Regions from separate parts of the Mesorhizobium sp. B2-3-7 genome, predicted to be linked through region 1. Evidence: riboswitches for the same ligand, from Rfam matches in the RefSeq annotation. Region 1 holds a riboswitch; each other region holds the start of a gene.
What was found. Region 1 has a riboswitch for cobalamin ahead of FJ940_RS14505 (CbtB domain-containing protein). Riboswitches for the same ligand answer to the same signal wherever they lie in the genome.
Positions count from the first base shown of each region.

Region 2: it holds a riboswitch for cobalamin, as region 1 does, so the genes downstream of both, FJ940_RS09070 (ABC transporter ATP-binding protein) here and FJ940_RS14505 (CbtB domain-containing protein) in region 1, are expected to answer to the same signal.
Region 3: it holds a riboswitch for cobalamin, as region 1 does, so the genes downstream of both, FJ940_RS27525 (aromatic ring-hydroxylating dioxygenase subunit alpha) here and FJ940_RS14505 (CbtB domain-containing protein) in region 1, are expected to answer to the same signal.

Region 1 is NZ_VFVV01000006.1:287,389-295,314, forward strand. Features, by position in the region: gene FJ940_RS14485 (isoprenylcysteine carboxylmethyltransferase family protein) at 150-626, opposite strand; gene FJ940_RS14490 (DUF1624 domain-containing protein) at 623-1,627, opposite strand; gene FJ940_RS14495 (MFS transporter) at 1,859-3,058, shown strand; gene FJ940_RS14500 (aromatic ring-hydroxylating dioxygenase subunit alpha) at 3,062-4,231, opposite strand; cobalamin riboswitch at 4,366-4,562, shown strand; gene FJ940_RS14505 (CbtB domain-containing protein) at 4,598-4,777, shown strand; gene FJ940_RS14510 (CbtA family protein) at 4,793-5,590, shown strand; gene cobU (bifunctional adenosylcobinamide kinase/adenosylcobinamide-phosphate guanylyltransferase) at 5,583-6,098, shown strand; gene cobO (cob(I)yrinic acid a,c-diamide adenosyltransferase) at 6,100-6,714, shown strand; gene cbiB (adenosylcobinamide-phosphate synthase CbiB) at 7,048-7,926, opposite strand, start outside.
Region 2 is NZ_VFVV01000003.1:452,005-459,930, forward strand. Features, by position in the region: gene FJ940_RS09045 (DHA2 family efflux MFS transporter permease subunit) at 1-707, opposite strand, end outside; gene FJ940_RS09050 (HlyD family secretion protein) at 1,018-2,196, opposite strand; gene FJ940_RS09055 (MarR family winged helix-turn-helix transcriptional regulator) at 2,193-2,672, opposite strand; gene FJ940_RS09060 (iron ABC transporter permease) at 2,802-3,821, opposite strand; gene FJ940_RS09065 (ABC transporter substrate-binding protein) at 3,830-4,777, opposite strand; gene FJ940_RS09070 (ABC transporter ATP-binding protein) at 4,774-5,604, opposite strand; cobalamin riboswitch at 5,861-6,070, opposite strand; gene FJ940_RS09075 (LacI family DNA-binding transcriptional regulator) at 6,133-7,158, opposite strand; gene FJ940_RS09080 (Gfo/Idh/MocA family oxidoreductase) at 7,340-7,926, shown strand, end outside.
Region 3 is NZ_VFVV01000020.1:63,494-71,419, reverse strand. Features, by position in the region: gene FJ940_RS27530 (hybrid-cluster NAD(P)-dependent oxidoreductase) at 1-509, opposite strand, end outside; gene FJ940_RS27525 (aromatic ring-hydroxylating dioxygenase subunit alpha) at 529-1,776, opposite strand; cobalamin riboswitch at 1,907-2,109, opposite strand; gene FJ940_RS27520 (DUF680 domain-containing protein) at 2,588-2,785, shown strand; gene FJ940_RS27515 (DUF680 domain-containing protein) at 2,855-3,061, shown strand; gene FJ940_RS27510 (DUF680 domain-containing protein) at 3,133-3,369, shown strand; gene ugpC (sn-glycerol-3-phosphate ABC transporter ATP-binding protein UgpC) at 3,456-4,568, opposite strand; gene FJ940_RS27500 (alpha-glucosidase) at 4,594-6,258, opposite strand; gene FJ940_RS27495 (carbohydrate ABC transporter permease) at 6,263-7,417, opposite strand; gene FJ940_RS27490 (sugar ABC transporter permease) at 7,419-7,926, opposite strand, start outside.

The sequences.
Region 1 (7,926 bases):
GACAGCGCCCCTCTCCCCGTCACTATACGGGGAGAGGATGCCGGCAGGCAGGTGAGGGGCGGCGCCGACATCGACAAATTGTTGGTCTCCGCCACAAATCGGAAACCGTTATCTTCCCGATATGGCTCTGGCAGCCGGCGTTCAGATGCTCAAATCCAGCGCCGCACTCTTTTGGCATAGTCGCGGTATTTTTTGCCGAACTTTGCCGACAGCATCTTTTCTTCCTTTTCCACCGCGACCTTCTGCGTGACGAAGGCGGCGACGAAGGCGAGCGGCAGGAACCAGACGATCCCGGAGATGAAGGCAACGCCGATCAACAGCAGCGTGTTGGCGAGGTACATCGGATTGCGGGTGATGCCGAAAGGACCCGTGGTGACCAAATGGTCCGGCACGGCGTTGGGGTTGAGCGTGGTCTTGGCCCGCGTCATGGTGCGGATGGCGGTGAACCAGAGTGCGGCGACGCCGAACAGCGCCACCCAGCCGGCCGCGTAGAGGAGGTCGCCCAGGAGGTCGCCGATCCAGGGCAGGGGAAAAAGCAAGCCGAGCGCGATGCTGATGGCGATGGCGGCGATGTAGATCAGCGGCGGCCACGGTATCAGCCCAGGTTTGGGCGGGGTCTCGGTCATTCGACACCTTCCTCCGTCATCTTGCTGTCGGTCCGGGCCGTGCAGGTGCCGGCGAGATCCGCCAGATGCGCTCTCCATTCGGCGGTCTGGTCGTTCTTGTAGAGCCGATCAAGCGTTGCCTCGCCCTCCAGCGTGTCCAGCATGCACCCACAATAGCTCGAACAGAACTTGCTGTCGCGCTGCTGCTCGCACGAGATCTGGCAGGTCTTGAGAAAGTTCACCTGCGGGGTTTCGACCTTGGCCGGCATTGCTTGCGAGAACAACCAGACACTGCCGATCAGCAGCGGCTGGTGAATCAGGTAGAAGGCCAGGCTGTGCCGGCCGATGAAGCCCAGCGGGTTGGACCAGCGCCCGGGTGCCACATCTGCCAGGCGCGCCAAGGCGCCGAAGCCGGAGGCAAGCTTGGTCGCTCCGAGGCCCACAAGCACCGCACCGAACCACGGGAACAGCGGGACATAGTCGTTGGAGTGTGGGTTGACCGCGGAAAGCCCGACCCACCACAGCCAGGGGTGATCGAACGATTCCAGCCGAAAATAGAAGGGAATGGCGATGACCGCCGCGGCGATCGGCAGTGTGAGCAGCGCCGGCAGGCGCAGGAATGCCAGCCCGAGCAGGCTCGCCAGCGCGATCTGGTGCAGGATGCCGAAGAAGATCCACCCGTCCGGCGTGGCGATACGGGTGGCGACCGAAATGGCGATCGCCGCTCCGGCGACCATGGCGAAGCGTCTCCAGAAGCCGTTCCAGCGGATCTCTTTGCCATGGGCGAGATACAGGCTGACGCCGACCAGGAACAGGAAGGTCGAGGCGATGCAGCGAGCATAGAACTTCCACCAGCCGAAGGCGGTCAGGCCGGGATCGGTGTAGCCGAAGAATTCCAGGTCCCAGGTGAAATGGTAGCTCGCCATGGCGATCAGCGCGATGCCGCGCAGCATGTCGACGGCGACGATGCGCTTGGTCTTCGGCAACTCCGCGGCGGGCATGGTCGGCGTCTGGATGCTCATGGTCTCGCGATCTGATTCAGCCCCGCACGAGGACTATCACGGTTACGCCGGACAAAAGAAGGCCGTGAGCTTCGATACGGACGATCAGCCGGCGCTGCATCAGGCACCCCTTTAGGCCAGCACCGGAAAGCCTTTGACCGGCTTCGTTTTAACCGGGGCACGTCGGTTTCCTGTTACCGGTCGCGAAATGATGGCCGCAGATTTGGCTGGTGATTCTGCTTTGGGGAAGCAATGTCCACGCATGTGCGCCATCCGATCTGGCTACCGGCCCTCAAGGCCGCGGATGCCCGCACCTTCGCCTCGCTCTACGCGGTCGAATCCTTCGCTCGCGCCACGGTGTCGAGCGTCATCCCGATCCAGGCCTACGAGATCCTCCACAACGAGCAGATCGTCTCGATCCTCTACACCATCGTGGCGATGCTCGGCCTGTCCGTGACCTTGTTCATGCCGATGCTGATCCAGCGCTTCGCGCGGCGCTGGGTCTACACGGCGGGCGCCTGCCTGCTGGCGATCGGCTCGCTGTTCTTCGTCACGCATACGCTCGCAGGGCAATTGGCCGGCATGCTGTGCCGTGTCATGGGCGCCAGTGCGCTGTCGATCACGCTCAACCTCTACATCATGGACCACATCCGCAAGACCGATTTCATGCAGGCCGAATCGCTGCGCATGGCGTGGTCGATGTTTGCCTGGACGGGTGGGCCGACGCTCGGCATCTTTCTCTACACGCGCTTCGGCATCTATGCCGCGCATGGCGCGGTCGCCGTATTCGCCTTGGCCCTGCTGGCGTTGTTCTGGACCTACCGGCTCGGCGACAATCCCTCGATCCGGCCGGGCAAGACGCGCCCGGTCAACCCGCTGGCCAATATCGGCCGCTTCGTCGCGCAGCCGAGGCTGAGGCTGGCCTGGCTGATCGCCTTCGGCCGCTCCTGCTTCTGGACGACATTTTTCGTCTATGGCCCGCTGTTCATGGTCATCACCGGTGAGGGCGAACTTGCCGGCGGCATTCTGGTTTCGGCAGGCAACGCGCTTTTGTTCATGGCGATTTTCTGGGGCAAGGCCGGTAAGCGCTTCGGCGGCCGCAGGACCATGACTTTTGCCTATTTCGCCATGTCGGTGGTGCTGCTGGCGGCGGGTGCCGTCGGCGAAAGCGCGCCGCTCGTCACCGGCGCCTTCCTGCTGTGCGGCGCCTTCTTCACCATCGCGCTCGACGCGCTGGGCTCGACCGCCTTCATGCGCTCGGTCCGCTCTTATGAGCGGGCGCAGATGGCTGCGGTCTACCGCACTTATCTCGACTTTTCCGAACTGACGCCGCCGCTGGTCTACTCGGTGGTGCTGGCCTTTTTCGGACTGGGCTCGGTTTTCGTCACGCTCGGCCTGCTTGCGGCGGTCTGCGGTTATGTCACCTGGCGGTATCTGCCGAAGTCGCTGTGAAGCTTACGGCACAAGCGCAGCATGTCGTTCGCGTACCCAATCGTGGAAGCGGTGGAGGTCGTACTCCTCCGGCATCAGCACGCCGGCCTTATGGCGCATGGAGCGCAGCCCTTTCTGGTTGACCTCGCAGATCGCGGCATCCTCCTCCAGCACCTGGGTGCCGAATCCGACGATGTTGTCGATGTCGGTGGCGGCGAGCGCGTCGGGCGCGAACAGCCATTCGGCGGTCAATTCGGTCTGCTCGGGGCCAAGCGGCACCAGCCGTACGGACCTGACATAGTCGACGTGGCCGACGATGAACATCGAGGGCAGGCTGGTGGCGTAGGTCTGGCCGGCGGCGCGCTCGGCCGGCGTCAGGCCCGAAAAGACCGGCCCATGCGCCTGGCCGTCACGTGACCATGTTTCGGCACCCGCCCGCAGCCCGCCGGAAAATTCCGGCGCGTCATTGTCGGCATGGCGGGTCCATTCGGGGTCGTCATGCCGGCCCATCAGGCCGCGGCCGTACATCGGCACCAGCCGCGACAGGTCCTTGTGGACGCCGGGGCAATGCAGGCATTCGTTGAAGTTTTCCCAGAAGATCTTCCAGTTGCAGTTCATCACCTTGCGCAGCACATGGCCCGATACCAGCGATTCCAGCGGCCAGTTGCCGAGATCGCCGGAGGCCGGGTCGAAGGATGAGTGCGCCGAGCCGGCGGCATCTTCCGCGAGATTGACGAAGACGAAGCCGCGCCAGACCGACAGCGCGACGCGATAGAGCGGATGGTCCGCCTTGTCGAAACCTTCGGGCAGCGTTTTCGATGGCACGCGCACGAGCTCGCCGCGCAGCGAATAGGACCATGCGTGGTAGGGGCAGGTGATCAGCCGCGCCTTCAGCCGCCCCTCGCGTTCCTGGCAAAGCTGCGAGCCGCGATGCCGGCAGGTGTTGTGGAAGGCGCGCAGTTCGCCGGTATCGTCACGCAGCACGACGATCTCCTGGCTGCCGACACGGAAGGTGCGGAAAGCCAGCGGTTGGGCGAGATCAGCTTCACGGCAGACGAGCAGCCAGTTCCTGTACCAGATGGCGTCGAGGTCGCGCTGGTAGGCCGCCGCATCCCAATAGGCCGAGGACGGCAATGTCGGCTCGGCCCGGGTGAGGCCGTTATAGGGGGCGTGCTGGCTCTGGACGGGCTGCATGGCTGGCCTCCTGTGAGGATGGCAGCCGACACCCGGCCACGGAAATTGTCAATTGCAGCGGAGCAAGCGGCCGGACGGCGCTAAAGCGCTTGTCGCCGTCGGAATTTGGTTTGCCGGATGCGGCGATTTTCCCTATAGTCACCTTCGTCGTCGGTTCCGATTGGAGCCAAGAGGGAATGCGGTGCGGGCAGATTTGTTGCCCAATGCCGTGGCTGCCCCCGCAACTGTGTGCGGTAGTCCTCTCCATATGCCACTGAAGATTTTCTTCGGGAAGGTGGGGAAGGGCGCTGATCCGCGAGCCAGGAGACCTGCCGGCGACAGGAAACTGACTTCGATGCCCTCGGGTGGAGGGTGAAAGGACAAGACATGAATACCGCTTCCGTCTCCCTCGGCGCCTCCATCTCCTCGCAGTCGCGCCTCCTGCAGCTCGCGCTCGCGGCGCTGCTCGGCGTTTTCGTCGTAGGCTTTGTCGGTTTCTCGCATATCGACGCGGTCCACAATGCCGCGCACGACTATCGCCACTCGATGGCGTTTCCCTGCCACTGATAGGGATTTGACATCATGAACCTGTTTCGCAACGTCGTGTTCATCGCGGCGATCGCAGGGCTCGTGGCCGGTGTCGTTCTCGCCTGCATGCAGGCCTATGCCACCGTGCCGTTGATCCTGAAGGCGGAAGTCTACGAACAGGCCGGCGGCGGCCACCACCACGACCATACCGCACCGGCCCCGACCGACAACAACGCCATGAACTCTGCCGCCCCGGCGGGCAATGCCATGAGCTCCGCCGCGCCGGCAGCCGCTGAAGCTGTTCCGGCTGAAGAGGAAGGCTGGGCGCCGGCCGACGGCTTCGAGCGCTTCGCCTTCAGCGTGCTTGCCAACATCGTCACCGGCATCGGCTTCGCGCTGGTCCTGGTCGCGGTTTCGGAATTCGCCGGCGGCATCGGCAACTGGCGCCAGGGCGTGTTCTGGGGACTGGCCGGCTTTGCCGTGTTCACGCTGGCGCCGGGCCTCGGCCTGCCGCCGGAACTGCCGGCCATGCCTGCCGCCGAGCTTCTGCCACGCCAGATCTGGTGGACGGCGACGGTGGCGGCGACGGCGATCGGCCTTGCCCTGATCGCCTTCCGCAAATCACTGCCGCTGGCGATTCTGGGCGTGGTGTTGATCGTCGCGCCGCATATTGTCGGCGCGCCGCAGCCGGACAGTTTCGAGACGCCGATTCCGGAAGGCCTGCACCATCAGTTCGTGGTGGCGGTAACCGTAACCAACCTGGTGTTCTGGCTCGTGCTCGGCGCTGTCGTCGTCGTGGTGCGCGGACGCTTCACCGGCAGCGCGACGAGCCTGCGCGACAGCTTTGCCTGATCGCGGAAGACTGACCTTCATCATCGGCGGTGCGCGCTCCGGCAAGAGCGCGCACGCCGAAACGCTGATGACGGCCTTGCCTTCGCCATGGACCTACATCGCCACGGCGCAAGCCTATGACGACGAGATGCGGCAGCGCATCGCGTTGCACCGGTCGCGGCGCGGCGAGGGCTGGACGACCATCGATGCACCGCTTGGCCTTGTCGGTGCACTCGAGGCCCTACCGGAGGACCAGCCGGTCCTTGTCGACTGCCTGACGCTCTGGCTGACCAATCACATGCTGGCCGATCATGATGTAGAGGCCGAATGTCGGCGGCTGGCTGACATGCTGTCGCGGCCGCGCGGACCCTGGTTCGTGGTATCCAACGAGGTCGGGCAAGGCATCGTGCCCGACAATGCGCTGGGGCGCCGGTTCCGCGACGCCGCCGGCCGGCTCAACCAGCAGGTCGCGGCGATTGCCGAGACCGTGCTTTTGATGGTGGCGGGGCTGCCGCTCAAGGTGAAGTGACATGACCGACATCGACGAAAAGGACGAAGAGCGCCACCGCGCCAAGATGGCCAAGCGCAAGGCGGTCCAAGACGCCGAGGTGGCGAGCAAGACGGTCGAAAAGGGGCTGCTGATCGTCAACACCGGCCCGGGCAAAGGCAAGACCACGGCTGCCTTTGGCCTGGCGCTGCGGATGCTCGGCTACGGCAAGCGCGTCGGCGTCGTCCAGTTCATCAAGGGCAAATGGCATACGGGTGAGAAGGAGGCCTTCGCCGCCTTCGGCGACCGCGTCGTCTGGCACGCGATGGGCGAGGGGTTCACCTGGGAGACACAGGATCTGAAGCGCGACATCGCGGCGGCCGAGGCCGCCTGGGCCAAGGCGCTGGAGCTGATGGCCGATCCGTCGATCAGTCTCGTCGTGCTCGACGAACTCAACATCGCGCTGCGCTACGAGTATCTCGATCTGGACAAGGTGGTTGCCGCGCTGAAAGCGCGCCGCGAGGGCCTGCATGTCGTCGTCACCGGTCGCAACGCCAAGCCGGCGCTGGTCGAGGCGGCCGACCTGGTGACCGAGATGGGGCTGACCAAGCACCATTTCGCGGCGGGCGTGAAGGCGCAGCAGGGGGTGGAGTTTTGAGAGCTGTTGTCCCCTTTTGTGGATGAGCATTCAAGTCTGGTCGCCAAACGCTTCCAGCAGGGCTCACTTCCTTTCCCTCCGGAGGGGGGGAAAGGTGGCGCTGCGAAGCAGCGACGGATTGGGGGAAGGCGGTTATCGAACGCGCGGTCCGCAGACAGGCAGGCGCAACCCGGCGGGTGCGAGAAACGCGACTGCCGAGCTCGTCGACCCCCACTCCGTCTCGGCTCGCCGAGCCACCTCTCCCCCGATCGACGGGGGAGAGGAAAGGCGCGAACCTGTTGCAGCCCGGCTCCCTTCCTCCCCTTCGGGAGAGAACTCACGGGGGGGGTGAGATCATGCCAGAATGACGATCGCCGAAACCACGCCGAACAGCGCGATCAACAGGCAGTCGGCGACGCGGTAGAGTTTCAGCGCCCGCCTTATGTCGATGCTGTCGGCTTCGCGACGGCCGCCTTCGCCCATGAACGCGTCGTCGACAACGACGCCGCCATAGCTGCGCGGCCCGGCGAGCGCCAGGCCAAGTGCGCCGGCCATCGCCGCCTCCGGCCAGCCGGCATTGGGCGAGCGGTGTTTTTTCGCGTCGCGCCGCACCGCCTGCCATGCGGCTTTCGCGTCGGCGCCTTTCACCAGGAAAGCCGCCAACGTGATAAGCAACGCCGTCAGCCTCGACGCCGGCAGGTTGATCCAATCGTCGAAGCGTGCGGCTGCCATGCCGAACGCTTCGTGGCGCGGCGTGCGATGGCCGATCATCGAATCGGCGGTGTTGGCGGCCTTGTAGGCGGCGCCGCCGGCGAGGCCGCCGACGCCCGTCCAGAAGGCGGGGGCAACGATGCCGTCGGAAAAATTCTCGGCCAGGCTCTCGATCGCCGCGCGGCAGACGCCGGCCCTGTCGAGGGTTTCGGGATCGCGGCCGACGATGCGCGAGACGGCGGCGCGGCCCATGTCGAGGCCGCCCGAGTCGAGCGCATCGGCGACGGCCTCGACATGCTCATAAAGGCTCCGCTGCGACAGGAACGATGTTGCCAGAAGGGCGGTGATGAACAGTCCCAGGGGAACGAACCAGAGCAGGATCTGCACGCACAGGCCAATTAGCGCCGGCACCAGCACGATGACCAGAAGCGCCTGGACACCACGTTGGCGACGCAGTGCGTCGGGATCAGTGGCGCGGTTGAGCCTGCGATCGAGAAAGGATATCAGCCTGCCAAACCACGT
Region 2 (7,926 bases), on a different contig from region 1:
TCGATCCAGATCTCGACCGACGAGAACCAGTCGACCTCGCCACCACGATCGAGCAGCAGCTGCAGAGCGCCGACGCCGAGCGATATCATGGCGAAGCCGAAGAAATCGAAGCTTCGCACCCGCCGCGCAATGGCCGGCAGATAAGCGGCCATGCCGAGGAAGGCGACGATGCCGACCGGCAGGTTGATAAAGAACACCCAGCGCCAGCTGAAATTCTCGGTCAGCCAGCCACCAAGCGTGGGACCCAGAATCGGCCCCAGCATAATGCCGGCGCCCCAGATGGCCATTGCCTGGCCGTGGCGTTCCTTCGGGTTGATGTCGAGCAGGAAGGTCTGCGACAGGGGCACGATCGCGGCGCCGAACACGCCTTGCATGAGCCGGAACAACACAATGGTTTCAAGGCTCCAGGCCAGGCCGCACAGCATCGAGAAGATGGTGAAGCCGACCACCGCCGTCAGGAACAGTTCCTTGCGGCCGAAACGGTCCGCAAGCCAGCCGGTGACCGGCGTCATGATCGCCGCCGCCACGATGTAGGAGGTCAGCACCCAGTTGATGTTGTCGGGCGAGGCGCCGAGATCGCCGGTCATGGTCGGCAGCGCGACGTTGGCGATCGTGGTGTCGAGCGCCTGCATGATCGTCGCCAGCATGAGCGCAACCGTGATCAGGCCACGATGCGGCACTTCTTTGAAAGGTTCTGGCGTGCTCATGATGCGGAACTTCCAGCCGGTAACAAAAACGTGTACACAGGGTTTCCGGGCGGCAAAGCCTTCCGTTGAGAGACCCTCATCGCGGTGGGACGCGATTATCGATGTGGGGGTTACATCGACCGAAAGTCTCGATTGAGCGGATGCCTGCCGCCCGGAAACATGAGGACCGACGGGTCCGTGTCGAAGATTTCAGCTTTCGATCAAGCCGCGATGCGGTTTGCCCCGAAGGCTGACCCTTTAACTCCTCCCATCAGACCAATCCCCCTGCTCAGTGCGTCCACCCGCATGATCCCCGCGGGCTTCCGCTGATTTACTTCGCGACCTCGCCAGCCGTGGCGTGGCCGAAAATGCCAGGCAGGCCGCGCGCCACGCCCGTGTCGACGGTAACGGCCGCGCTCATGCCTGTGCGCAGCATCATCTTGGCGTCGGGATCGCTCAGCTCCAGGCGGACCGGAATGCGCTGGGTGACCTTGACCCAGTTGCCGGTAGCGTTCTGGGCGGGCAGAAGCGAGAAGTCCGCTCCGGTGCCGGCGCCGATAGCCTTGACGGTCGCTTCGAAGGTCCTGCCCGGATAGGTGTCGACCACGATTTCTGCCTTCTGGCCCGGCTTCATATTGGTCAGCTGTGTTTCCTTGAAATTGGCGTCGATCCAGGTATCGCCGGTCTCGACCAGCGAGAACAGCGGCGTGCCGGAGCCGACATACTGGCCGACCTTGAAGGACGCGGCCTGGTAGACGACGCCATCGGCAGGCGCCTTCACGGTGGTCTGCGCCAGGTCGTAGGCAGCCTTGTCGCGCGCTGCGAGCGCCGACATCACGGTCGGATGTTTGTCGGTCTCGATATCGGGATTGCCGCCCAGCGCCGCCTTGGCGCTGACGATGCCCTGTTGGGCGACGGCAAGCTGCTGCTTTGCCTTATCGAGATCGTTCCTGGCCTCATCGAGCGAAGACTTGGCGTTGATGCCTTTCTGGGCGAGATCGGCGGCACGGTCGTATTGCGACTGGGCATAGGCAACTTCGCTGCTGGCGGATTTCTCCTGCGCCATGGCCTGGCTGTAGGCGGCGCGCAGCTGTTCGACGTTGAGCCGCGCGGCGGCCACCGCCGCGTCGGCCTGCGCAAGTGCGATTCGGTAAGGCTCGGGGTCAATGGCGAAGAGAAGATCGCCTTGCTTCACCCTCTGATTGTCCGAGATCGCAACCTGAACGATGCGGCCCGCCGTGTCCGAGGCGATCGATACCTTGGCCTGCTGCAGGTTGGCGTTCTCCGTCTCCTGGTAGCGCCCTCCAGTGACCCAGACATAGCCGCCACCAATGACCAACGCCGCCGGCAGTGCGAACATCAACAAGAAGCGGCCGAGACGGCGCTTCTTCTTTGGCACCGGCGCCGGCTCTGCCGGAGGTGTCATTGTAACAGGGGCCGCGGCCGGCTGCTGCGGCGCTTCCATTTCCACTTTGGCGGCGTTTTCGTCGACCTTGGCTACCGCGTTCATGCTGCTGCGCCTTCCGTATTCTTGACCTTGTCGCAGGACGGTGAATCGCCATCCGCGAGATTCTGTGCCATCGCATCCAATGCCCTGATCAGGACGCGGCGATCGTCCGGCGAAACGCCGGTCAGCGACTCCTCATAGACTTCGCCGGCGAGGCTCTTGACCTCCGCATACGCGGCACTTGCCTTGGGAGTTGGGAAGATCATGCGCACGCGGCGGTCGGCGGCGTCGGAGCGGCGCTCGATCCAGCCGCCCTCCTCCATCCGGTCAACCAGCCGCGAGACGCTGATCGGCTCGATTTCAAGCAGTTCAGCAAGCCGCGCCTGCGAAACGCCCGCTTCCTTGGCGACGCGAACCATCAGGCGCCATTGCGCCGAGGACAGGCCAAGGCCGCTGGCGCGCGCTTCGAAGCGCTTTCGCATCAGCCGCTGCACGTCGTGGATCAAAAATCCCAATCTGTCTACGCCTTCGGAAACCATGAGTGGCATATATAATAAGCGTGCTTATCATTCAAGTCCGGCATTGTTCCAGAAGCCAGCAAACGTGCATGGCAGCCGTGCAGCACAATCATGGCTGCGTCCGATGATTTTCGGCTGCCGCTACACCCATCACAAGCGGTTACGGATCAGCATGGTGACAACGAAGAAGGCGCCGAGCGAGCTGGTGATGATGCCGATCGGCAGTTCCTGCGGCGGCAGCAATGTGCGTGCCAGAAGGTCGCTTGCCAGCAACAGGACCGCCCCGAACAGCGCGCAACTTACGATCAGGCGCAGATGCAGCGGACCAGCCAGCGGCCGCGACAGATGCGGGATCATGAGGCCGACGAAGCCGATGACGCCGGCGACCGAAACCAGGATCGCGGTCGAAAACGCGGCGACCAGAAACGTCGTCCGTCGCATTCGCGCCACCGGCACGCCAAGACTTTCGGCGGCATTTTCGCCGGCCAGGAAAGCGTCCAGCCGGCGATGATTCCACAGCCCGTACGCCGCAATCGTGCCGGCCCCAAGCGCACCTAGCCAGATATTGTCCCACCGCGCCAGGCCGAGCCCGCCCATCGTCCAGAACAGCACCGAATGGGCGGCGCGCTGGTCACCGGCAAAGACCAGGTAATTGGTCAATGCGGTGAACATGAAGGAGACCGCAAGTCCGGCGAGGATCAGCCGTTCGGGGCCTTGTCCCCTCACCCGCGCAACCAGCAAAAGCACAACGCAAGCCGCCAGAATACCGCCGGTGAACGCGGCGATCGGTAGCGTCCAGATCCCGAAACTGTCGCCGAAGACGGTGATGACGGAGACAGCGCCGGCGGCGGCTCCCGACGAGAGACCGAACAGGAACGGATCGGCAAGATCGTTGCGCGTCACCGTCTGCAACAGCGCGCCGACCACGCCCAGGCCGCCGCCGAGACAGATGGCCAGGATGGTGCGCGGCAATCTGAGGTCGACGACGATCCTGCCGACCGGGCCGGACACGTCATGCCCCTTCAATCCGATCGCATGGCCAAGTGCTGCAACGACGTCGCCCAGCGGGATCATCGTCGAACCATAGGCGATCGATAGCAGCGCGAGCGCGGCCATAGCCGACGCGGCCGCCATCATGGCCAATACGAATGCCTTGTGCCGCAAAGTCATCTTCCCGGTTAAAATGCTTCCGGATGCATCGCCCTGGCGATCTTGCCGATCGCTTCGATGTTGGCCGGTCCGGGTGTCAGTTCGGCATAGCGAAGCGCCACGAAGCGTTCGTTCTTGACCGCGTCTATCTCCTTCATTGCCGGATGCGCTTTCAGGAAATCGAGCAGCTTCCGGTAGCCGCCGCCATCCTGATAGTCGAGCAGGATGAGGAATTGCGGATTGCGCGAGGCCACCGTCTCCCAATCCGTGTTGCCCCAGCTGGTGTCCATGTCGGCCATGATGTTGTCGCCGCCGGCCGCGGAAATCATGGCGTTGGGAATGGCGAACTTGCCTGATGTGAACGGCTTGTCCTCGCCGGAATCATAGAGGAAGACGCGCGTTCCCCTGCGGTCGCCGACCTTTGCGGCGATTTCGGCGAGCTGCGCCTTCCAGCCGGAGACGAGCTTATCCGCTTCGGCCTCCTTGCCGAAGATCTTGCCCAGCTTCTCGACATCGCCATAGAGCAGGTCCATCGAAGCGGCAGGCCGGTTCTTGTCGAGATGGACGCAGCTTTCCGTCAGCACCAGGGTCTTGATGCCGTGTGGCGCCAGCGTATCGGGCGTCACCTCGCCGCCCGGCTTCATGCCGTAATACCAGCCGGCGAAGAAGAAGTCGGGCTCGACAGCGACCAGGTTTTCCAGCGTCGGATATTTGGGCGCCAGTTCCGGGATCGAGCCTTGCTCGGCCTTGAATTCGGGGCCGACCTTGTACCATCCGGTGATGCCGGTCAGGCCGACGATCGACGGCTGCAGCTTCAGGGCGAAGGCCATCTCGGCCATGTTGAGATCGTGAATGACAGCGCGCTTTGGAGGCGCGTCGAAGGTCAGCGACTTGCCGCAGCTGTCGACCGTCACCGGAAAGGCGAAGGCCGTAGAGGCCAGCAGGGAGAAGGCAAGAGATACGGCAAGGCGTTTCACGGATGTTGCTCCTTCGTTGCACGGGAATTGGATCTGCGCTCACGAAGATGCGCGGCACGGTTCGGAACCTCGAACACCGTCAGCTCGCGGTCCTCCGTCGGGTGGCGCAACCTAAAGACGTCGACACCGAAGATCTCGCGGATCAGCTGCTGAGTGAGTGCTTCGCGTGGCGGCGCCAGCACATGCAACCGGCCATGGCCCATCACCGCGACCCTGGTGGCGAAAGGCGTCACCAGCGCCAGATCGTGCAGCACCGCGATCACGGTCATGCCGAGGCCTGCAACCAGTTCGAGCAACTCGCTGCGCGCCCGCGGGTCGAGATGGTTGGTCGGCTCGTCGAGGAACAGGATCTTCGGCTCCTGTGCGATGGCGCGGGCAAGCTGGGCGCGCTGGCGCTCGCCGCCCGACAGCGAGCCGATGGTGCGGCCAAGCAGCGGCAACAGCCCGGTCCGGCGCAGCGCCTCGACGACAATGTCGCGTTCCTCGCTCCTGTGCCTGCGGCCGGTATGCGGAACCCGGCCGAGCTCGACATAATCGATCACCGCCAGCCGTGGATCCGGTTGATCGGTCTGGCCGACGACGGCGATGTGCAGCGCCCGCTCGGCGGTCGAAATCCTGTCCAGCAGGCGCCCGGTGAGCTTCACTTCGCCCGAACTCGGCCGCAGCATGCCCGACAGCATGCGCAGCAATGTCGTCTTGCCGGCGCCGTTGGGACCGATGATGGCGAGACGGTCGCCCGCCGCCACCGAAAGGCTGACCGGATGCACCAGATGCAGGCCATCCGCCGCCGCGGCCAGGTCGCGGGCCTCGAGAAGCGGCGCGGTCATGGGCAATTCCTTGCAGGGCCTGCCGGAATACGGGCCAGCGTCTTGCTTGCCAATCCTGCCGGACGCTGGCCTGAATTCACCTCGGTGGCGATATCGCGGCAAAGCGTGCACACGATGATGCGATGCATGGGAATGCAGTGAATGCGATCGATGGAGCCGTCCAACTTCCGTCACTTTCAAAAATGGCGACGGAAGGAAGCTGGCTTGAACCGGTCGACAAGACCGAACCCCGCGTCTCCTCCCGGCACACCCCGTCCGGTCAACCCATGCAGATGGCAGGTCTCCTGGCTCGCGGGTCGTTGCGCCATCCTGCCTTCCCAGCCTTGCCGGCCAGTGGCTTCTCGGATTTTGCTCGCCGCTTACAGTTGCGGGGGCAGCCATGGCTTCGACCCGAAAATCGGGCCTCACCATGTTCCCTTTTCACCCCTCGCCTTGCGGCGCGGGGACCATCACGAGTCGCAGCCTAGGATGCAGGCAGCGTCGAGGCAAGGTCGATGCATGTTCTGTTATAACGATACAAACGTGTGGTCAATCACTATCGCGCGCCACCAGTTCCAGCGGCCAGACCTCGCGAATGATCTCTGGCCCTTTCGCGCCGGCGAAAGCCGGGAGCGAGGCGAGCAGGATTTCGCCGAGCCGCCGCCCCATCGGGTCAAGGCTCGGACGAAAGCCGGTCAGCGCCGGCGAGAAATAACGGCAGAGCGGCGTGTCGACGATGACGATCACCGCGACATCCTGCCCGGGCTTGATCCCCATTTCGGCGAGCGCTTTGCAGCCGCCGAGCGCCATCGAGTCGTTGTTGAAGATAATCGCGGTCGGCGGATCCTTCGACCGCATGACTTGCGGTGTCACCGCGTAGCCACCGGCTTCGTTGATAAAACCGTCCACAATCAGGCCGGGATCGACTTCGATGCCGTGCCGCCGCAGCGCCTTGCAATAACCCTCCAGAAACAGATAACCGAAATTCAGGTCAAGCGACGGCCGGATGGCGGCGATGCGGCGGTGGCCACGCGCAACCAGCCGGTCGACCGCATCGGCGCCCGCCTTCTCGAAATCCAGATCCAGAGAGGGATAGCTGTCGTCGCCGGACCGGCTTCGGCCGAGCGTCGCGAAGGGAAAGCCGGCCTTGCTCAGATAGTCGATGCGATCGTCCTCGCGCCGCGTCCAGGCCAGTACGACGGCATCGGCACGACGCGTCTCGACGACGCGGCGCAGCCGCTCCTGTTGATAATCCGCCGGCGCGCCCATGACGATGATCAGGTCCAGCCCGCACTCGGCCAATGTCGCTTGCAGTCCGGTGAGGAACGGAATGAAGAACGGCTCGCCATACTGCTGGTCGCCCGGATGCGGCTGCAGCATGAAAGCCACGGCATGGGTGGTGCCGCGGCGTAAGTTCCTGCCCGAGTGGTTCGGTGAATAATTGAGCTTCCGGGCCGCCTCGAGCACGCGCTGGCGTGTCTCGGCGTTCACGTCGGCGCGCCCGTTAAGCGCGCGCGAGACTGTACCGATCGAAATGTTCAGGTGCCGCGCAAGATCGTGAATGCTGGACGCCAAGACCTCCCCCTCCTGCTTCTGGCTAGCACCAGCCGGTCGTGCGGCCAAGGCGTTTCAGAGCCGACGGTACAAATCCGATTGACAATATATGCCATCGGGTGTGTCATCGTAAACGTTTACGGAAGTCATTTACGGACTGCCGTGGGTGCCAGCCAGGAGGGGTTGGCCGGAGGAGCGCTGGATGATGCACGTCGTCCTGGTCGGGTGCGGAGCCATGAGCAAAACCTGGCTCGAGGCCATCAGCCAATCCCCTGCCGTCAAGATCGTCGGTCTCGTCGACCTCGACGCCGACAGGGCGCGCCAGCGGGCACGCGAATACGACCTCGCCGGGGTCGCGATCGGGACCGATCTCGACGTCGTTCTCTCCCAGACCAGACCCGATGCGGTGTTCGACGTGGTCGTGCCTGCCGCCCGTCGCGCCGTGGCGAATTCGGCCTTTGCCCATGGCTGTCATCTGTTGACGGAAAAGCCGCTGGCCGACAGCCCGGACAATGCGCGCGCCATCATCGACGATGCGCGGCGCGCCCGGCGCATCCATGCCGTGGTGCAGAACCGCCGCTACGTCGCCAACGTCCGGCGCATCCGGCGCTTCCTCGGCTCCGGCGCCATCGGCGCTGCGACCAGCATCCATGCCGATTTTTTCATTGCGCCGCATTTCGGCGGTTTCCGCGAAGGCATGCGCCATGTGCTGCTGCTCGACATGGCGATCCATACATTCGACGCCGCCCGCTACATGGTCGATGGCGAGCCGACCGAAGTGTATTGCCG
Region 3 (7,926 bases), on a different contig from region 1:
AAGATGATCTCTTCGGGGCGGCGGGCGCAGTTGACGAAGCCGACATCGGTCCATGGCGCGCAGTCATTCAGCCAGCGCAGCATCGACATCATCGGCGTCACGCCGGAGCCGGCCGAGATGAACAGATATTTGGCCGCCGGGTGGCTGTGCAGCGAAAAGTCTCCGGCCGGCCCATACGCCTTGACGTGCGAACCAGGCCTCAAATGGTCGAACATCCAGCGTGTGCCGGTGCTGCCGGCCTGCGCCTTCACCGTCACCGCGATCGAGAATGGCCGTGAAGGCGAAGACGACAGCGTGTAGGTGCGCATCAGCAACCCATCCGCTGTCGGCAGTTCCAGCGTCACGAACTGGCCCGGCTTGTAGCGGAACCAGGTCTGGTTGTCGGAGCGGAAGGTGAAGGTCTTTACATCAGGCGCCTCGTCGCTCACGCCGATCACTTCCAGCACCTGGAGCCTGTCGTTCCAGGGCGCCATCTGATCGAGATGGCGATAGAGGCCGAGATCCGTCATCGCATTCATCCCTTACCTCTCAAGCAACGCTGCGCAGGGCCGGCCGGCCGTCTTCGGCGAGGCGCGGACCGATGAAACGCGCGTACCAGTCGACGAACTGGATGACGCCGCCTTCGTGCAGTTCGGAATAGGGGCCGGGTTCATAGGCCGGCGACAGGATGCCGAAGGCGTTTTCCTCGACGATGCGACGATCCTGGCCGTTGGTCTCGGTCCAGACATGGGTGAGTTCGGCGAGATCATAGTCGACGCCCTCGACCGCGTCCCTGTGAACCAGCCATTTGGTCGTCACCGCGGTCTCGGTGGCGCTGATCGGCAGCACGCGGAACGTGACGGCGTGGTCGCCAAGGATGTGGTTCCAGGTCGTCGGATAGTGATAGAGCAGCAAGGAGCCGATGCGGTCGGTGGCAACGCCGTCGGACAGGTTCTTCTTGACCGCGCGTTTTCCCGTCATCGTATAACTGACGGCATCGCGCAGCAGCGGCGCGCGGGTGGCACGGTACTGTCCGGCCGGGTCGATGCGGAACCTGCTCGGCAGGCCTGCCGCCTCGCATTTGGCCCAGTGCGCCAGCATCTCCGGGTCGCCGTCGGCGTCTTGCACGCCAGTCACGGTCGGCGCCTCCGGGAAGGTCTTGCAGAGCTCCGGATGGTTGCCGGCGCAATGATAGCATTCGCGGTTGTTTTCCCAGACCAGCTTCCAATTGCCCTTCTCGACGATGGTGCTCTCGAAGGCGACCTTTGCTTCGCGCAGCCGATGCGGCAGCAAATAGGGTTCGATCATCGTCCGCATCGGCGCGAAATCCGCCGGCTCGTCGGCGAGGCAAATGAAGATGTAGCCGCCGACGCTTTCGCAGGCGACCGGCTTCAGGCCGAACTGGCTCTTGTCGAAACCCTCGGCCATCTGCCTGGCGAACAGCAGCCTGCCGTCCAGTTCATAGGTCCACTGATGGTAGGGGCAGACGAGCTTCGCCGCCGTGCCCTTGTCTGTGTTGCAGACGCGGCTGCCGCGATGGCGGCAAGAATTGTGGAAGGCGTTGATGTTGCCCTTCTGGTCACGCACCAGCACCACAGGATAGTCGCCGATCTGCACGGTGATGAAGCTGCCGGGCCGGGGCAGTTCGCAATCATGGCCGATGAACAGCCAGTCGCGGTACCAGATCAGCTCCATGTCGAGCTTGAAGTAGTCGGGATCGGTATAGAAGGGCTGCTCGAGCGAGAAGCCGTCCCTGCGGCCTTGCAGCCGTTTCAGCATGTCGTTGCGCGCATCCATGTCCTGTCCTCGCATTGAAGTCCTGTCCTCGCATCGAAGGACTGAACGGAGGGGAGAGAGGAAGGATCAAGCAGCGCGCCGGCTTGCGCCGGACATGCACCATCCGCCTCTTGACCGCCCGCCGCGATCAGTCGAGTCCAACATCTCGGGCTGGTTTCCGGGCTCTGGAGCTGTCCTTGCGGACTGTCGCGACACCTTCCCAGGCCTTTGCCCAGTGGTCTCCCGTTGCGACCTGAACTCCACCACCGTTGCGGGGGCAGCGCCGGATTCTGACCGGCTTCCCAATTCTCCGCCTCGTCGTCACGCGGCGGCACCTGAGATGGCAGGATCTAACCATGATCGCCGACTTGTCGTCGGCATGAAAACGACATCGCATCCATGCCGCGCGACACGCATTGGAAACGGCGCGGCCGCCGTTGCAGGGCAGAAAGCCTCAGGTCGCCGCCTCGGATTCCGTCTCGTGGCGGAGGCAAAAAAGGTTAACGGTTTCGAAAAGTGACTGTTAGCGCCCTCTAAAATCGAACCGAACGGTTCGTTTCTGTTGACGATGCGTGCAGGACGGTGTGAACACTGGGCCTTCGACACAGTTGGTGATCGCGCGACGCGTTTGCATAACCAACTGATAGTAAACAGAAAAAAACGAATGTTGAAGGCTCTGGCACAATTTCAAGTGGTGGAAACTTGGTCCACACGGAAAAACTTCGTGATTGGAAATGGCGGTATGGCTTTCCCACATCGGGGCTGTCCGAACGACGCGATTTCCTCCCAAGACACGCCGCTAGACGGACGGAAAAATACTGGAGTATCAAAAATGAAAAAGATCATTCTCACTGCCGCCGCCCTTCTGGCTGTTTCCGGCAGCGCCTTCGCTAGTAGCGACCATTATGGTTCGAATGCCCCTGCGGCCACCGCCGTCGACAGCTCGTACACCGCTTCGACCAAGAAGTCGGAACCGGCTGCCCAGACGCCTGTCCAGGGTGCCGATCGCAACCTCTTCGGCAACAACTAACAGCCGATCTCCAGTTGACGGCGGGCCTTCCGCCGTCCTGGCGAAATTTGAGAATTCAGGAGACTTGAAATGAAGAAGATCGTTCTTGCTGCCGCCGCCGTCCTGGCCGTGTCGGGCAGCGCTTTCGCCGGCAGCGACAACTATGGCTCCAATGGCGCCAACCAGCCCGCGGCCACTTCGACGGACAGCTCATACACCGCTTCGACCAAGACGCCGGCTCCGGCTGCCCAGGCACCTGTTCAGGGTGCCGACCATAACCTCTTCGGCAACAACTAACAGCCGATCCTGCAGCAGATGGCGGGCAAGCCCGCCTCTGCGGTGGAATTTGAGAATTCAGGAGACTTGAAATGAAAAAGATCATCCTTGCTGCCGCCGCCGTCCTGGCCGTTTCGGGCAGCGCTTTCGCCAGCAGCGACAACTATGGCTCCAATGGCGCCAATCAGCCTGCCGTCACCTCGGTCGACAATGCGCACACGGCTTCGATCCGCGACAGCGGCTCGCCGGTCTACAAGCTGCTCAATTCGTCGGGCGATGAACACAAGTCCGCCCCTCAGGGCAGTGACCGGAATCTCTTCGGCCACTAACAGCCGAAGCTGACACCAGACAGGAGCGGCGGGCTTTGCCCGCCGCTCCTTTTTTGCGTGACCGGCAATTAATTCATGGCCTGCTCTCAGGCCGCTTTCGCTTCCGTCTCGTGCAGCGCGAAGGATCGTCCATCCGCGTCGAAGATATGAAGGTCTCCGGCGTCGGCGCTCAGCCGCAGTGTCGCCCCGCGCTTGACCTCGACATTGCCCGGCAGCTTGGTCACCAGCGGCAGGTCGGCGCGGCCGATGTCGACATAGACGAGTTGCACCTCGCCGAGCTGCTCGACATAATCCACCGTTCCTTCGAACAGATAGTCCGTGCCGCCGGCGATCGTCAGGTCCTCCGGCCGCACGCCGAAGCTCACCGACGCGCCCTTGGCCGAGGCCGGCGTCGCGATCGGCACCGTAGCCTTGCGGCCGCCGACATGACTGATGACGGTCGGATTGCCCGATTTGTCGATGGTCGCCGGCAGGATGTTCATGGCCGGCGAGCCGATGAACTGGGCAACGAACAGATTGCCGGGTTTCTTGTAGAGTTCCATCGGCGTGCCGACCTGCTCGATATGGCCCTCCTTCAGCACCACGATGCGGTCGGCCAGCGTCATCGCCTCGACCTGGTCGTGGGTGACATAGATCATGGTGGTGTTGGGCATCGATTCCTTGAGCTTGGCGATCTCGATGCGGGTGGCGACGCGCAGCGCGGCGTCGAGGTTCGACAGCGGTTCGTCGAACAGGAACACCTTCGGGTTGCGCACGATGGCGCGGCCGATGGCCACGCGCTGGCGCTGGCCGCCCGACATCGCCTTGGGGAGGCGGTCGAGATAGTTGGTCAGCTGCAGGATCTCTGCCGCCTGGCGCACGCGCTTGTCTATCTCGGCCTTGCTTTCCTTGCCGATCTTCATCGAAAACGCCATGTTGTCGTAGACCGTCATATGCGGATAGAGCGCGTAGGACTGGAACACCATGGCGATGCCGCGTTTCGACGGCGGCACGTCGTTGACCACCTCGCCGGCTATTCTGAGCTCGCCCGAGGTGATCTCCTCGAGCCCTGCGATCGAGCGCAGCAATGTCGACTTGCCGCAACCCGACGGCCCGACGAAGACGATGAACTCGCCCGATTTGATGTCGAGGTCGATGCCGTGCAGAATGTTGAGATTGCCGTATGATTTCTTCACTTGCCTCAGCGTGACATCGGCCATGTTTCCCTCCAGTGGTCGCTAGAATTCAGTCGATGCGCCCGAACCAGGCGCCGTAGCCGCCGAGGCGGATGGAGCCGGAGCTCTGCTGTCCCGAAAATCCGTGTCCGGGCAAAGGTTGCAGCGATCGACCGCCAAGGTCAACCTCCGCTGGCCCGGATCCCAGGTTGAAGACGCAGACGATCTGCTCGTTGCCCGCGCGGCGCGTGAAGGCGACAGTGTCGCCCTGGCTTTCGATGAAATTGATATCGCCCTTGGCCAACGCCGGATGGGCACGGCGGAAGCCGAGAAAGCGTCGGTAGTGTTCGAGCAGCGAATGCTCGTCGCCTTGCTGGACATTGACGGCTTGCGACAGGTGCTTGGCCGGCACCGGCAACCACGGCTTTGCCTGGGAGAAGCCGCCATTCCTGGCGCTGCCGTCCCACACCATCGGCGTGCGGCAGCCGTCGCGGCCCTTGAATTCCGGCCAGAAGCGGATGCCGTAGGGATCTTGCAGATCCTCGAACCGCAATTCGGCTTCGCCGAGCCCCAGTTCCTCGCCCTGATAGATACAGACCGAGCCGCGCAAGGACATCAGCAATGCCGAGATAACCTTGAGATAGGCGGTCGGGTCGGCTTCGTTGGCGGCCCAGCGCGAGGCCGGGCGCATCACGTCATGGTTTGAGAAGGCCCAACACGACCAGCCGTCGCTGGCAACCTTGCCGAAGGTTTCCAGCACCGAACGGACCTTGGCGGCGCTGATCTTTTCCGGCGCCAGGAAATCGAAGGAATAGCACATGTGCACGCGCTTGCCGCCGGCTGTATAGGCCGCGACGACGTCCAGTCCGCGCTGTGAATCGCCGACCTCGCCGACCGCGGCCGTTGCCGGATATTCGTCGAGCAGGGCGCGGAAGCGTTCGAGGAAGCCGAGGTTCTCCGGACGGCTCTTGTCGTAGATGTGATCTTGGTAGTTGTACGGATTGACCGCGGGTGCGGTCTGGTCGTTGCGCTGCTCCGGCGGCAGCGGCGGGTTGTTTTCCAGCCCCTGGCTGTGGAAGTAGAAATTGATGGTGTCGAGGCGGAACCCGTCGACACCGCGCTCCAGCCAGAAGCGGGTGACGTCGAGCAGCGCGTCCTGGACTTCGCCGTTGTGGAAATTGAGGTCCGGCTGTTCCGCGAGAAAGTTGTGCAGGTAATATTGCTGGCGGCTGGTGTCCCATTGCCAGGCCGATCCGCCGAAGATCGACAGCCAGTTGTTGGGCGGCGTGCCGTCCGGCCTGGGATCGGCCCAGACGTACCAGTCGGCTTTCGGATTACTGCGGTTCGATCGGCTTTCCCTGAACCAGGGATGGATGTCGGCGGTGTGCGACAGCACCTCGTCGATCATCACTTTCAGCCCCAGCCTGTGCGCCTCCGCCGTCAGCGCGTCGAAATCGGCCAGCGTGCCGAACATCGGGTCGACGTCGCAGTAATCCGAGACGTCGTAGCCGAAATCCTTCATCGGCGATTTGAAGAAGGGCGAGATCCAGATGGCGTCCGCGCCGAGCGCGGCGATATAGGGCAGCCGCCCGATGATCCCCTTGAGGTCGCCGATGCCGTCGCCATTCGAGTCCTGGTAGCTGCGCGGATAGATCTGGTAGATCACGGCACCTCGCCACCAGTCGCTATCGACGGCGAGATCGGGCCTCGAACTGGCTTTCAAAGCGGATTGCATGGTTTCAGCCTCCTTTCACCGAGCCTGCGAGCAGCCCGCGGACGAAATAGCGCTGCAAAGAGAAGAACACGATCAGCGGCACGATGATGGTCACGAAAGCCGACGTCGTCAGGATCTCCCAGTCGCCGCCACGCGAGCCGAGCAAGGCATTGAGCTTGGCGGTCAGCACGATCTGATCCGCCTCCGTGCCAAGGAAAACCATCGCCACCAGGAGATCGTTCCATACCCACAGGAATTGGAAGATGGCGAAGGACGCCAGCACGGGAAATGACAGCGGCAGCACGATCTTGACGAATATCTCGAAATCGCTGGCGCCGTCGATGCGCGCCGATTCCATGATCTCGCGCGGCAGGCCGGCAATGTAGCTCCGCAAGAGGTAGATGGCGAAGGGCAGTCCGAAGCCGGTATGCGCCAGCCAGATGCCGAGATAGGTCTTGGAGGGCACGCCGAAGAAGGCGCCGACGCCGTTATAGAGCTTCAACAGCGGGATCAGCGACATCTGCAGCGGCACCACCAGCAGGCCGATGATGACCGCGATCAGAAGCGCGCGCCCGGGAAAGCGCATCCAGGCCAGAGCGTAAGCCGCAAAAGCGGCGATCAGGATCGGGATGACGGTCGCCGGGATAGTGACGGTCAGCGAGTTCATGAAGGAGCGGCCGATGCCTTCCGAAAACAGCACGGTCCTGTAATTGTCGGTGGTGAATTTCGGCGGCGCCGAGGAGGCATAGTAGACGCGCTGGCCGCGGTCGCCCTCGAACGCCTTGGGCGAGGTCATGACGAAGCTGCCGTCGGCATTGAGCTGCAAGGTAACGCCGTCGCCGAGATCGGCCGATGTGCCGGCCGGATATTGCGTCGGTGCCGCCGACTTGACGCCGAAGGCGCTGATCTCGCGCTTGGCGCCATCGCCGAAAATGTTGCCCTGGAGGACGAACTTGCCGTCCTTCTCGACCTGCGCCGAGGCGGGCGGCAGGCGTCCAGCTTCGGTCTGGGTCGAACTGGCGAACGAGTTCCACCAGCCCGAGGCGATGATCTGGTCCTTGTCGCGCAGCGACGATATCAGGATGCCGAGCGTCGGCATGGTCCAGATCGCAACGAAGACCAGGACGGCGATGTGAACGCCGAAGCGGCTGGCGAAGGAGTTTCCGGTCGCGACGGTCATCTCAATGTCCTCCCGTCTCTTTGTTGGCCTGGCGTATGTTCCAGACCATGATCGGAATGACCGCGATCATGATGATGATGGCGATTGTCGCGCCGCGGCCGAAATCACCGCCGCCACGGAACATCCAGTCGAACATCAGATTGGCCAGCACCTGGCTGTTCCATTGGCCGTTGGTCATGGTCAGGACGATGTCGAATACCTTGAGCACCAGGATGGTGATTGTGGTCCAGACCACGGCGATGGTGCCCCAGATCTGCGGCACCATGATTTTCCAGAAGATCTGGAACGGATTGGCACCGTCGATGACGGCGGCTTCCAGCGTCTCTTCCGGAATGCCGCGCAGCGCCGAAGACAGGATGACCATGGCAAAGCCGGTCTGGATCCAGATCAGGATCACCATCAGGAAGAAATTGTTCCAGAACGGCAGCGATATCCAGACCTGCGGCTGGCCGCCGAAATGCTGGATGATGGCGTTCAGGATGCCGATCTGCGTCTGGCCTTCGCCGCGA